DNA from 3 places in the Shewanella halifaxensis HAW-EB4 genome. Region 3 is predicted to be linked to each of the others. Evidence: predicted binding sites of a transcription regulator. Region 3 holds the regulator's gene; each other region holds the start of a gene.

Region 1 (4,881 bases), 870 kb from region 3:
CTCTCTCATTGGTTATCGCTGATGGGAGTTTTTTTGTCCGAAATTTATAATAAAAAACGGGTTAATGACACTCTGACCCGTTTTTTGTTTTCTTTATAAGCCGTAATGACTTGTGTTTATTGTCGTGCGAGGCGTTGATTCTCGGCTGGGTGTTCAAAATCGCTACGGTATGGATTGATATCTAAACCGCCACGGCGAGTGTAACGGGCATAAACCGTGAGCTTTGAGCATTGGCAGAAGCGTTTAAGATCGACGAAAATCCGCTCAACACACTGCTCGTGAAACTCATTATGTTGTCTAAATGAGATGAGATATCTGAGTAGCTTTTCACGATCAATCTTAGGGCCCTGATAGCGGATCATCACCGTGCCCCAGTCAGGCTGTGAGGTGATCAAGCAATTTGACTTAAGCAAGTTAGAAGTCAGCGTTTCGGCAACAATTGCTTTATTATCGACACTGTCGACTAAGTAGTCTGGATTGAAGCGATAGTCATCAACCTCAATATCGAGATCATCGATGCAGGTACCAGGTAGCTCAATAATTCGCTGGTGGCTGAACTGTTTTGGCTCGATAACTTTTACTGTGACTTCACCATCGGCGCAGGCGCTTAAATCTTGGGTTAAACGTTCTTGTACTGCTTGCAGGCTATCGAATCGAGTCTGGTTATAGCTGTTTAAATACAGCTTGAATGATTTTGATTCGATAAGGTATTTACTGTCAAAACTTAGGCTAAACTCTGCAATGGCTACCATAGGTTTGCCTTTAGCGTTGAGCCAAGAGAGCTCGTAGCCTGTCCAGATATCACAGCCATGAAATGGCAGCTCTTGAGTGAGGGCAATAGCATCACGGTTTAACTTACGCGGCACGCCTTGAAGTAAAGATGCATCATACTGCTCTTGATAACCTGTCGACTTTCCTAATGTTAATTCAGAAAGTTCGGGTGCGTTACTGTAGGGATCATGATGTTGTGTCATCAATACGGTTTCCATGTCAAAATAGACCCCTATTATAACTGATTTTGGAACTGGCTTAAGTGTCTTCTTTACCCGCTTTAGATCTTTTTTTATCTAAATATCAACAAGCCTATGTAGAAAAGCTTGATGAACAGCCACGATATTATGCCCAAGAGCAAGAGTCTGACTGCGTTGTAGGCGAAATGGATAGTGACGGAGCCGTGTTTTGGCAAGCGGTTGTTCGTCAAACTCCTGGTCAGTTTGATAACGTCGAAACTGCGCTTGAACTGACTCTGTGTGCTGAAATAAATGCATTTTATGGCCGTCACTTCTCCGCGCCGCTATTCTTTGACTCCAAGTGGGGCAGCGGTGAACTTATCCAAGTGTGGAACCAAACCGATTTTGAGTACCTGCAGCAGAACATCATCGGTCATTTGATGATGAAGAAAAAGCTTAAGCAGGAGCCAACTTGGTTTATCGGTGTGTTAGACGATGAAGATAAGATGCTAACAGTTAATAATAGCGACGGCAGTGTGTGGGTTGAGATCCCTGGCGAAGTTCAAAGCAGTAAGCTTGCAGAGTCGTTGAATGAATTTATTAGCTTATTAACGCCAAGAGTGACACCACCGGTAAAGTTGATTGAAGAGTCTATGCCTGAGCTTGATCACCCCGGTATTTGGCAGCGAATGAAATTGATGTGGCGTAATTTACGCGGCAAATAATTGATGCGCTAGATGCGATAACAAAAATGGCTCAATATTCATTGAGCCATTTTTTATGAGGACGCGATTTTATGGGGAAGATATAGTTTCTTATAGATGATCCCATGAGATGTTCGACACTATGCGGCAAGTCTCACAGCGAAAATGAAACATATCCAATAGCGGTTCATCTAACAGCCACTCTTTGCTACCGCATTTAGGACAAGGGCGCTGTTTTTCTGCCGCAAGACTCTCACCACCAACACGATATAGATAATAGTAGGTTGGGATTTTTGTTAGATACTCGACTCTGCCTCGCAGATTCCATCCGCGCCTAAATAGGTCACTCTGATGACTGGTTAGCTCTTCAAGTGCTGCAAATTCTGCTTTTGTGGCGGCCGCCATCTGCAGTTCATCGCAGGCTTGCCATTCGGTTTGCCAGCGGATCATGCGTTTATGATCACCGTTGGCAGTAGCCGGAATTTGGTACAGAGGAATGGGTTGCAGCGTATCGCCGTTTCGTAGTGGCGAGCACATATGGACGTAACTGGTATATAGTAGCTGCCAACTTGGCGTGTCTTGGCTCGAAACTTCTGAGTTGATGTCTTGGCCAATATATTTTTCGCGGGGAGCGAGTAGTTTGGCATCGGTTAGCTCATTTAGGGCGGTATCAACCCAAGGACTATTGAAACGCTTAGATAAGCTACTTTTCTCGGGCATTAACAGCCTAACTCTGAATTCAGCATCGTTAAAGGCAACAGCAAACTCACGTCCTAAAACTTGGCCATTGGCACGATAGGCCTCGAGTAAACCATTGATCGCTTTCTCTGCAGCGCTAATGGTGGTGTTATCAAAACACTCGAATCTTAACTCAACCACATGCATTCGTTTTATGTCCTTCGCTGTTATTACTGTGTTTTTCTAATTTGTTTAGCTGCTGTTTTATCAACTTAAACTCAGCTTTTAACTCGGCAAGCTCTTGTTCGAGTTTAGCTATCGTGTCAGCTTGTTGTGCCAACGCAGATGGCTCGGGAGCCTTATCTTCAGCTTGAATGGAACAATCTGCCGATAGGGCTTTAATCTCTTCGGTGCTCATGGATTTAAACTGCTGCAACCCTTGGATCAGTATCGGCATGGGGATGTTACTACCGAGTTTGCTCTTAACGAGTGCGAGGGTTGGCGTTCTACTTTCATCACTGATCTTCTTAGCAGCACTGAGTACTAGTTCTAATGGACTCATGGTTAGTCAAATTCCTTACTCGTTAGTCTTTTTGTTAATCGCAGCATAATACCCAAGGTCTTCTTTAAAATAAACACATGTAAAAACAGTAGCTTGGTGCTTGGCATGTTAATTGCTTTTTAAATAAAACTAAAAACAATGTTAATACAGGAAGTTAAAGTGAAAACAAAATTATTAGGTTTAGCGTTTTTTGGGATTGCAAGCTTAGGGCTAACGGGCTGTGTGGTCAATCTCGGTGATGGCGAATCGGATTGGGATAGTAATGGGTCATGGGAAAAAGTTCAGGATAAAAACCGCGATAACTTATCAAAAATCTCCTTGGGTATGTCTAAGGACCAAGTCGTAACCCTAATGGGGACAGCCGATTTTAATGAGGCCTATATCCAACAAGATAAAGACGTTTATGTTCTTTTTTATCGCACACAACGGACCCACAGCGACGGTAAAACCACCAAAGATGAATGTACTCCAGTAGTGATCAGTAATAACGCGGTCGTTGGTTGGGGGGAGGTGGCTTACAGTAAGATCTAACCTTAAAACCAAAACTAAGCCTAAGGCTTTCTCAACAGGGTGTCCAGATGGTCGATAACTTCAGACCACTGGGCATCTTGATTAAAAGACTCCACTAAAAAATGTTTCTGTGAAGCGGTCCAAAATGGGGCTTCATGTAGCTGCATTTTATCTGGTAGTGAATGTTCTCTTATAAATGCTTCAATAGCTGCTTCTTCGTTTTTTAGCCCCAGCTGCAAAAATAGGTTGGGTAAGTCATTTGTTGTCGTATCCATTTAGTCGCCTATCTATATCTGCGATTTATTCCTTTAATTATGGCTGATATATCCAAACCCACTGCAATTTTAATAATCGTTTTATGCTGTAAAGTAAGCGGCTCAAGTTTTTTGAATTGATTATTATTTGCACTTTTCCACGGGGTTGTTACATTGGTGTAGTGTGATCTAGATCAAGGAATATAAAATGGAGAATCAAGCCATGGAAGAGTGTCGTGCAGTTTATCTCACCGCTGAAGACCTACGTATTACCGCTTCTATCCTCTATAACGCTTACCATGATGACCCATTCTTTTTAGAAACGCTCTTTACCGGTGACCAGATACAATACGAACAAAAACTGCGCGGCGCGATTCGAGAGGAATTGAACGAGCTGTGGCAGCAAGAGCAAGCCCTAATCGGTATGTTTGTAGGGGAGCGTTTAGTCGGTGTGGCTTGTATCGTGACCCAGCAAGTACCACTAGGTGAGGCTAGATACTGGCATTGGCGTTTAAAGATGTTACTAAGCGCTGGCTGGCAGTCAACTCAAGCACTTATTCATAAAGAAAACGAAATAATAGACAATTTGCCAAGTAATCAATGTGGTATTTTGCAATTTATTGCGATAACAAATAATGAGCAAGGAAAGGGGTACGGTAGTTCATTGGTAAAAGCGGTTCAAAGTTGGTGTGATGAACAGCCGCATCTTGATGGTGTTGGCATTTTTGCCAACACTGCAGCTCATATTCGTTTGTTTGTTGAGCATGGGTTTGAAACCTTAGAGCAACTAGAGATTGGTAAGGTGAGTGGTGAGCTGCTTTTTTATCGAGGACTGAAAAATGAATAAACGTTTCGAGTCTTTTGGGGAATTTTATCCATTTTATTTATCACAGCATGTTAATAAAACATGCCGAGCACTACATTATGTCGGTAGTAGCCTCGTTGTTGTTATTTTGATTTATGCTTTATTGAGTCACCAATGGTGGATACTGGGACTACTGCCAGTCATTGGCTATGGCTTCGCTTGGATTGGCCATTTTGTTTTTGAAAAAAATCGCCCAGCGACTTTTAAGTATCCTTTGTACAGTTTTATGGCGGATTGGCTCATGCTATTTAAGGCTCTAACTTCTAGAAAGTAGTAAAAAATTCGCTTTGAGATAACTTTCTTGTGCGAGATCTCTCACCTTTATGTGGGAAATAGAGAGAGAGTCATAGAAAACTGA
Region 2 (4,881 bases), 1.8 Mb from region 3:
AAGCCCCAAATAGCCGAAGTGAGTCTGCCTTTTTTCATTTAAAAAATCTCATGATTGGAGTTTATATGTTATTAATTTATAGCGGTTTAACATTAGTCGATACTTGATTACATTAACAAACACGCAAAAGTGTGAGCAACAACACATTCACAATTTGATCTACCGCAAGCTTTAGTATGGATACCTCGTTGGAGGTATGTCTTTGTTGCGTAGAAGTGATAAATTCAGCCTTGAAATAGGTGGGACTATACAAAAATATAAAAGTAACATGGAGATGAGATGGTGAAAACATTAACTAAAAAGTCTTTTGCACTGAGTGCAATCGTCGCTGCAAGTTTAATGGCTGGTAGCGCAATCGCAAGCGATAAAACAGAACCACGTAACGAAGTTTACAAAGATAAGTTTTCAAAGCAGTATAACAGCTGGCACGAGACTTCTGACAGTGTTGAAATCACCGATGCACTTGAGCAAGATCCAAATCTAGTTATTCTTTGGGCGGGTTACGGCTTTGCTAAGGATTATAACAAGGCTCGTGGTCATATGTATGCCGTTACTGACGTACGTAACACGCTACGTACTGGTGCACCTAAGTCTGATACTGACGGTCCAATGCCAATGGCATGTTGGTCTTGTAAGAGCCCAGACGTACCTCGCATGATTGAAGAGCAAGGTGAAGACGGTTACTTCAAAGGTAAGTGGGCAAAAGGTGGTGATGAGATCGTAAACACTATCGGTTGTTCTGACTGTCACGAAAAAGGTAAGTCTAAACTACGTATCTCTCGTCCATTCGCTGAGCGCGCAATGGAAAGCATTGGCACTCCATTCGACGAAGCTTCTCGTAAAGACAAGCAATCAATGGTTTGTGGTCAGTGCCACGTAGAGTACTACTTCGAAAAGACTGCTGATCAGAAAGGCTTTGTTAAGTTCCCATGGGACAAGGGTACGACTGTTGAAGATATGGAAGCATATTATGACGGTATCGACTTTGCAGATTGGACTCACGCCGTTTCTAAGACGCCAATGCTAAAAGCACAGCACCCAGGTTATGAAACTTGGCAGCTAGGTATGCACGGTAAGAACAACGTAAGTTGTACTGACTGTCACATGCCTAAAGTTAAGAATGCTGAAGGCCGCAAGTTTACCGATCACAAAGTGGGTAACCCATTTGATCGTTTCGAAGAAACTTGTGGTACTTGTCATGAGCAAAGCAAAGAGTTCATGGTTAACCTAGATAACGAGCGTAAAGCTAAGGTTAAGCAGATCCAACTTCAAGCTGAAGACCAGTTAGTTAAAGCTCACTTCGAAGCAGGCGCTGCTTGGGAAGCTGGCGCAACTGAAGCTGAAATGGCACCAATCCTAATGGATATCCGTCATGGTCAATGGCGTTGGGACTATGCAATCGCTTCTCACGGTGTTGCATCTCACGCTCCAGATGAAGCATTACGTGTATTGGGTACTGCACTGAATAAAGCGGCTGATGCTCGCGTTAAGCTAGCTCAACTACTTGCTAAGAAAGGTGTTAAGCAGCCTATCGCTCTTCCAGATATCTCTACTAAAGCTAAGGCTCAAGCTGCTCTAGGTATGGATATGAAGAAGATGAACGCTGATAAAGCTGAATTCAAGAAGACTGTTCTACCTAAGTGGGATGCTGAAGCTGAAAAGCGCGAAGCAACTTACAAGTAAGTCTATTCACACTGCATAGTGTTTAGAATTACTCTCGTTAGAAGATAGTGTTTAGAATTGAAGCCCTCCTAGGAGGGCTTTTTTTTGCTTTTACTTTATTAGGTTAAGCAAGGCTTTAAAGCGATCGCCTTTAGCTTGATGTTGTAACTCAAACAGTAGAGATTCAACATTGGTTTGCATTGCGCCATGGCTTAGCATCATCTCTAATCCGCTGACTTTATTGCTCTGTTCTCTTGACGACATAGCATCAGCTACCAGATGAGTTTGGTAGCCGTTAGCCAATAGATCTCTACAAGTCTGATAAACACACACATGAGTTTCAATACCCGCTAAGATAATCTGCTTTTGCTGCATCGCGCTGAGCCTTTCTCTGAATGCGTCTGCTTGCCAACCACTAAAGTGGTGCTTGGTGATAGCTTCAGTCGTTTTTGTTAGCTCCATGGCTAAGTTTTCACTGGTGGGGCCCAGTTTCTCGGGGATCTGTTCGAGCCACAAAATCGGAATATCAAATAGTTGTATTCCTTTAATGAGCACTTCTAGTTTGTGATGTAGCTGCTCACTATGATGCATAACTCGCGCTAGCTGACCCTGAACATCCACTATAACCAATACACATTCTTCTGCTTTTAGCATCTTAGGCCTTTCTATATTTGCAAGGGGAGTGAACCTGCTAGTAAATCAGATCTGTTTGGCTTCTCCAATTAGAAATGGGTCTAATTCCAATATGAGTGCTTTATATGTGTGCGCTGGTTGAATATGCGCACTCGAATGGTGCATTTTTATGCGTTACTGAAAAGCGTTGCTAATTTATCTTGTTGAATTTAAAGGTTTAGTAAAGTTGGCCTAATGCTTGGATTATGTTTAAGCAAACTGGATATGCAATTGGGGAGATAACCATGAAATTGGTCAGCGCGATTATTAAGCCATTTAAATTAGATGATGTGCGAGAGGCGATAGCGAGTGTCGGCATAGAGGGGATGACCGTCACTGAGGTGAAAGGATTTGGTCGTCAAAAGGGGCATACCGAACTGTATCGCGGCGCGGAGTACCAAGTGGATTTCTTGCCAAAAGTGAAACTAGAAATTGCCATAAAAGCTGACAGGTTAGAGATGTTGCTTGAGGCGATTATCGGCGCGGCTCGTACCGGAAAAATTGGTGATGGCAAGATTTTTGTAACGGAACTTGAGCAGGCAATCCGTATTCGAACCAGCGAACATGATAACGAAGCACTTTAAGGGGACAAGCTAATGGATGATTTAACTAAGTTAGGACTAACGGTATCAGAGTTACGCTTCGCCCTAGATACGTTTTACTTTTTGATTTCGGGCGCATTGGTGATGTGGATGGCAGCAGGTTTTGCCATGTTAGAAGCGGGCTTAGTACGCTCGAAGAATACCACTGAAATTTTGACTAAAAACGTCTGTTTGTATTCGATAGCTTGCGTGATGTATCTGATTGTCGGCTATAACATCATGTATGTTGATAACAGCGAGGGAGGATGGCTACCATCATTTGGCTCGCTTATTGGCTCCCAGGCTGACGGGGCCGACCATGCTCTAGAGTCTGATTTTTTCTTCCAAGTGGTATTTGTGGCTACGGCTATGTCGATTGTATCGGGTGCGGTTGCTGAGCGTATGAAGCTATGGGCCTTTTTAACGTTTTCGGTATTTATGACGGCCGTTATCTATCCGGTTGAAGGTTACTGGACCTGGGGCGGCGGCTTCTTATCGACAGCGGGTTTCGTCGACTTTGCCGGTAGCGGAATTGTGCATATGGCTGGCGCTGCGGCGGCGCTTTCAGGTGTGCTGCTTTTAGGCGCTCGCAAAGGTAAATATGGTGCCAATGGTCAAGTGAACCCTATTCCTGGTTCAAACTTACCCATGGCAACGTTAGGTATGTTTATTTTATGGATGGGTTGGTTTGGCTTTAATGGTGGCTCACAACTTTTGGTTTCTGATGCGGAAAATGCCAGCGCCGTGGCTAAAATATTTGTTAACACCAACTCGGCGGCCGCATTTGGTGCTATTGCTGCGCTCATTGTATGTCGACTGATTTGGGGGAAGGCTGACTTGACCATGATCTTAAATGGTGCATTGGCAGGTTTGGTGGCAATTACTGCCGATCCGTTATCTCCATCACTTACGATGGCTGGCGTTATCGGTATTGTCGCGGGTGGCTTAGTGGTGTTCTCGATTGTTGCCTTTGATAGAGTGAAAATCGATGATCCTGTTGGTGCTATCTCGGTTCACGGTGTGGCGGGGCTACTTGGACTTGTACTCGTGCCAGTATCAAATGCCGATGCATCACTTATGACTCAACTATATGGCGCTGCAGTAATTTTTGGCTGGGTATTTTTGGCGTCGACAGTGGTTTGGTTTACGTTGAAAGTGACCATGGGGATCCGTGTTACAGAGGAGGAAGAGTATAATGGAATGGATGCTTCTGATTGTGGCATTGATGCTTATCCTGAATTTGTATCGGTTAAGGGAGGGAGCTAGGCATTCAATAGCCAGTTTCAAGGCATGATATAAATTCAGGGCTTATACCGTTCGGTATAGGCCCTTCTTTTGGCCTAAATCAGCAGCCTCAGAAGGTGATTTCCTATTTTCAGTCCTAAATAACCTTATGGAGTATTAACTCCATGTATCCCTTTGTGACTTGTGTGTTTAATGCTCAATAAATTTAGGCTAAAGTAAGTCATGTCGTGCCCCGTTAATGGACCCTTTATGAAAGTATTGAAAATACTGAGCTCTATATTGCTTATAACACTGGCTGTAAGTGCGAGCGCGGGTCAAGTTGTGGTACGAAAATCCAGTGAGCCGTTCGATGCATTTGCGGTAAGAGATGAAGTGCAAAGGCTGCATGAGTGGCGTGAAGCCTTACGTTATCAGCAACAAATTCAAATATTACAAAGCTTACCTTTTGGTTGTGTGCCTTTCGCTGTGCCCTATCGATATTTTTCCTGCCATGGCTTATTTTACCGACCTTATGGTTTTCATAATAAAGAGCTTTTTATTCAAATAGACCCTCCAGTAAAGAAGGCTCCTAAGGTCCCACTTAACTAGCACTTAGGATACGCTGCAAAAGCGTCAATCGTTAGATTTACGTTTTGTAACGCATTTACCCTATAGCTTGTCATTCATGGCATATGCTTAATGCACTGAGCCCTTGTGTTGAGTGTGTAATGAATCGAACTAT
Region 3 (4,881 bases):
TCAATCAGTTGCCATAACACTTGACGGGTGCGAGGTGGAGAAGATTCGAGAATAAAAGCAATGTCCGATGCCGCCATATCCTGCAACATGTTGCGGACATGGACAAACATACCGTTGCCTAATGCTTGAGTCAGCTGATTGAGACGTTGGTCAGTTGTTTCGTTGTCTAAGACTTCAATCGGCATGGCTCCCTCACTGGATAGTTTTAAAGGCGCTTATAATAACTTAAGTGCTGGGGATTTGTGTGTGATAACTAAGGAAATGAATGATTAATTATTAATTATCTTCATCAAATTTGGCATCAATTAATTGGCAAATAGCATCGAGTGCCTTTTTGGCGTCGGTTCCTGTTGCAAGGAGTTGTACCGTTTTTCCCATGCCTGTTTCTAACATTAATAAGCCTAGTACACTTGACGCCGAAGCCTGTTTCTCACCTTGAATGATGGTGATTTCGGCATCAAATTCAGAGGCGAGTACGACCAGTTTTGTTGCTGCGCGGGCGTGAAGACCTAGTTTATTGCAGATGGCGACTTCACGTTCAATGGTCGGCATTTTTTAGCTCTCGGTGGCGGACTTGTATTTTATGTTTGCCATCTTTGAAGTGAGCTGCAAGGCGCTCGGTAATGTAAACCGAGCGGTGTTGACCACCTGTACAGCCAATCGCTATGGTGAGATAGCTGCGATTGTTGCGCTCTAAGTCAGGTAACCAAGTCTCGAGTAGATCTTCGATCTGTTTAATAAACTGATTGACTCGAGGACGTTCATTTAAGAAGTCTTGTACTGGTTTATCGAGTCCTGTCATTGGGCGCAAGTCTGGTTCCCAATGGGGATTGGGTAAAAAGCGAACATCAAACATAAAGTCGGCTTCGGTCGGCATGCCGTGCTTAAATCCAAATGATTCAAAATTGATCATCAGTTCTTTATCAAGGTTACCGAGCAAGATCTCACGCACCTGATCGTTAAGATCATAGATGTTGAGAGTTGAGGTATCGATATAGTGGTCGACGATATTGGCTAGCGGCTCAAGTGAACGCCCTTCTATTTCAATTGCTTCTTTTAACGATACATTATCGTGAGATAGAGGGTGTAGACGACGAGTCTCGTTATAGCGTTTTAGTAGTACTTCATCGCTAGAATTAAGGAAAAAGCTAAGTAACTCAACTCCATCAGGTAAGTTGGTTAGGTGCTTAATAAGCTCGCTTTCTTTTTCTGGTAGGTTACGGATATCGACGCTGATCGCTACAAGATTGGTGTTTCCAGAGAGCTCTTTGAGTAGTGTGCCCATCATAGGCAGAGGCAGATTATCGACACAATAATAGCCGAGATCCTCTAGCATTCTTAACAGAACGGATTTTCCTGAACCGGAGCGACCTGAGACTAAAACAAGCTTCATCGTATGACTACCTGATAGAGATTTAACTAAATGTTTGGATTTTGTGATTATGTTGTACAAGTATATAGATTAACGTCTTTAAGGCTGAAAGCAAGAATTTGAGTGGGTAATAAAAAATAAATAATATTGCAGTAATAATTACTTAGGTCTTTAAATCATCAATGCATCATTGGAACAATGATAATAATTTAAAGACCCGAGTAAGACGCTACTGAGTAATGACTTGGTATAGCTCCGATTCATTACTGGTTTTTCTCAACTGCTTAACAACTGCTTTATCGTTGAGTTTTTCAGCCATACAAGACAGTGTCGCTAAATGTTGCTCACACTGTTCAGATGGCACCAGTAGAGCAAATAAGATATCGACAGGCTGCTTATCGATTGCGTCAAATGGGATAGGAACTTCACATTTAACCAATACTGCAACGGGACGGTCTATATTTGCCAGCCTTCCATGAGGAATCGCTATACCATTACCTATACCCGTGCTACCCATTTTTTCTCTCGCCAAGAGACTTTCAAAAATTTCTTGTGAAGAAAGGGTAGGGTACTGGACAGCAGCAATATCACTGATTAGCTCCAGTACCTTTTTCTTACTGCCCGGAGTGGCGCAGGTGGTGCACTCCGGCTGCAGGATGGTACTTAGTTCCATCGTTAGTGTTTAATCAGCTTCTCTTTGTGTTTAATAACCTGACGATCTAGCTTATCGATCAGGGAGTCTATCGCAGCATACATATCTGCGTGTTCCGAAGTGGCAAATACTTCCCCTTTTTTAAGGTGGATTTTGGCCTCGGCAATCTGCTGCATTTTCTGTACATTCAAAATAACGTGCACATTATTGATCTGATCGAAATGTCGTTCAAGCTTTGTGAATTTATCTTCCACATAGCCGCGCAGTGAAGCGGTAATTTCTATGTGATGTCCTGTCAGGTTGATTTGCATTATCGATCCTCCATGTGCCTAATTTTGAGTTATAAACTCTTACGTTGGTTTGAGGGTGGGATCAGCATTGCTTCGCGGTATTTCGCGATAGTACGTCTAGCTACTTTAATCCCTTGTTCCGCCAGAAGTTGGGCCATTTTGCTGTCGCTTAATGGTTTCTTCTGGTTTTCAGCAGCGACTAACTTCTTAATAAACGCCCTAATTGCTGTAGATGAGCACTCTCCGCCGTCGTCTGTACCGACATGGCTCGAGAAGAAATACTTGAGTTCGAAAATACCCCTTGGGGTATGCATATATTTTTGTGTGGTAACCCGTGAAATGGTGGATTCATGCATTTCAACGGCTTCGGCAATGTCATTTAATACCATAGGTTTCATGGCTTCTTCGCCGTACTCAAAAAAGCCTTGCTGAAATTTAACGATACAATTTGTTACCTTTAATAAGGTGTCATTGCGGCTTTCAAGGCTCTTAATAAACCACTTTGCTTCTTGAAGGTGGCCGCGAATAAACTGTCCATCGGCCTGATTAGTCGTGCTGCGTGCCATAGAAGCGTAATGCTGGTTAACATTAATCTTAGGCATATAGTCAGGGTTTAGCTCCACCACCCAGCGGCCTTTTTTCTTGCTAACAGACACATCCGGGATGACATATTCATCTTTACTGCGGGCTATTGCGAGACCAGGTCTTGGATTGAGCGTTTGGATCAGTGTGATAGCATCACGCAGGTCATCTTCTTTGAGCTTGGTTTTACGCATCAGCTGCCTAAAATCACGGCCAGCAATAAGGTCCAAATAGTCTTTAATCAGTAATCTAGCGTTATCTATATGGGGAGTATCGGCTGCATACTGCGCAAGTTGGATAAGTAGACATTCGCTTAGATTACGCGCGGCAACGCCGATAGGGTCGAAATGTTGAATCCGTTTTAAAACGGCCTCAACCTCATCGAGTTCAGTCTCTGGGTCGCCCATCGCTTCGAGGATCTCATCACAGCTTTGAGTTAAATAACCCCGCTCGTCGATTGCATCGATAATTGCAGTCGCGATAGCAAGGTCATTATCTGAAAATGGAGTGAGATTCTTTTGCCATTCAAGGTGCTCGTATAATCCTTCGCTAGTCTCACCCTGAAAAGGCATATCATCTTCACGACTCACGCCTGAGCTGGCGTTCGAGGAGACGGTATAGACTTCATCCCAAGTGGTATCCATCGGTAGCTCATCGGGCATGGAGTCTTGGGTTAGGGCATCAGAGGTTTCAACGCTTGCGCTATCTTGGATTAGCTCACTATCGGAGTTACTTGAAGACTGGTCTTCATCGTTGAGCATGTCGCCGTCTGATTGCTCTTCATCTAACTCCAGTAGCGGATTAGAATCTAATGCTTGTTGGATCTCTTGTTGCAGCTCTAAAGAAGACAGTTGTAACAGGCGAATAGCCTGCTGTAACTGGGGAGTCATGGTGAGCTGTTGACCCATTTTGAGCTGGAGTGACGCTTTCATTTTACCGCTATTCCCTACACTGTAGTTAAACGTTAAAGCTCGCTGAACTGGCGAAGGTTGCTCAAAAACTCAATACTTTGATTTTGTGTGGAAATAATTCCATATTGAGTTTTTTAGCTTCCATACTGTGAATTAACTATAGCCTGAATTGTTCACCTAAGTACACAGCTCGAACTTGTTGGTTGTCCAAGATTTCGGCAGGTGTGCCTTCGGCAATGAGATTTCCGTGGCTTACGATGTAAGCGTGCTCACAAACATCTAATGTTTCGCGAACATTGTGATCGGTGATTAGTACACCTAGGCCGCGACTCTTAAGTTGCTCAATAATCTTTTTGATATCGATAACTGAAATCGGGTCTACACCGGCAAATGGCTCGTCTAACAAGATAAACTTTGGATTAGCCGCTAGTGCTCTAGCAATTTCAACACGGCGGCGCTCACCCCCTGACAATGCCATACCTTGGCTGTCACGAATATGAGTGATATGGAACTCTTCAAGCAGATGCTCAAGTTGTTCTTCACGTTGCTCGTTATTGATGTCATGGCGAGTCTGTAATACCGCCATGATGTTGTCACGCACAGACAACTTTCTAAAAATACTGGCTTCCTGAGGCAGATAACCAATCCCTTTACGAGCGCGCAGATGCATAGGATCGAGTGTAAGATCGTCATCATCAATAAAGATCTTACCCTTATCACTCTGTACTAGGCCTACCACCATGTAGAACGTGGTTGTTTTACCTGCACCGTTTGGCCCAAGTAAACCGACAATCTGACCCGTCTTTACGGTTAAACTAACATCTTGTACGACAGCGCGATTTTTATAGCTCTTCGCAAGATTAACCGCTCTTAAAGTGATTTGCTTCATTGCTGTTCCTGCTGTTCCTGCTGTTCCTGCTGTTGCACTGGTGTTTCTGGTTTCTCTTCCTGATAGGTTTCAGGCTGAATAATGGTGATTACTCTATCATCGCCTTTACCTGAACTTTCAGCGATAAGTTGTTGTAAACTAATGTTGTACTTGATGCGATTACCGGTGACCTGACTACCGTCTTG

Evidence for each region. Region 3 encodes sigma-54, which starts transcription at its own class of promoters, with help from an activator protein. Its sites were predicted from a motif close to GTTGGCACGNNNNTNGNNT; they were not measured.
Region 1: the regulator sigma-54 is predicted to act here: its motif matches at 2,994-3,012, upstream of SHAL_RS15490 (DUF3192 domain-containing protein).
Region 2: the regulator sigma-54 is predicted to act here: its motif matches at 2,521-2,539, upstream of SHAL_RS04535 (P-II family nitrogen regulator).

The regions. Positions count from the first base shown of each region.
Region 1 is NC_010334.1:3,637,547-3,642,427, reverse strand. It holds gene queF (NADPH-dependent 7-cyano-7-deazaguanine reductase QueF) at 117-974, opposite strand; gene syd (SecY-interacting protein) at 1,034-1,675, shown strand; gene SHAL_RS15500 (Zn-ribbon-containing protein) at 1,766-2,539, opposite strand; gene SHAL_RS15495 (hypothetical protein) at 2,526-2,894, opposite strand; gene SHAL_RS15490 (DUF3192 domain-containing protein) at 3,033-3,425, shown strand; gene SHAL_RS15485 (DUF2789 domain-containing protein) at 3,446-3,679, opposite strand; gene SHAL_RS15480 (GNAT family N-acetyltransferase) at 3,867-4,505, shown strand; gene SHAL_RS15475 (Mpo1-like protein) at 4,498-4,797, shown strand.
Region 2 is NC_010334.1:1,105,104-1,109,984, forward strand. It holds gene narQ (nitrate/nitrite two-component system sensor histidine kinase NarQ) at 1-38, opposite strand, end outside; gene nrfA (ammonia-forming nitrite reductase cytochrome c552 subunit) at 280-1,683, shown strand; gene SHAL_RS04530 (isochorismatase family protein) at 1,774-2,316, opposite strand; gene SHAL_RS04535 (P-II family nitrogen regulator) at 2,580-2,918, shown strand; gene SHAL_RS04540 (ammonium transporter AmtB) at 2,931-4,181, shown strand; gene SHAL_RS04545 (hypothetical protein) at 4,410-4,748, shown strand; gene SHAL_RS04550 (tetratricopeptide repeat protein) at 4,868-4,881, shown strand, end outside.
Region 3 is NC_010334.1:4,502,908-4,507,788, reverse strand. It holds gene mgtE (magnesium transporter) at 1-185, opposite strand, end outside; gene SHAL_RS19175 (HPr family phosphocarrier protein) at 277-552, opposite strand; gene rapZ (RNase adapter RapZ) at 539-1,393, opposite strand; gene ptsN (PTS IIA-like nitrogen regulatory protein PtsN) at 1,602-2,045, opposite strand; gene hpf (ribosome hibernation promoting factor) at 2,048-2,335, opposite strand; gene SHAL_RS19155 (RNA polymerase factor sigma-54) at 2,365-3,828, opposite strand; gene lptB (LPS export ABC transporter ATP-binding protein) at 3,965-4,696, opposite strand; gene lptA (lipopolysaccharide transport periplasmic protein LptA) at 4,693-4,881, opposite strand, start outside.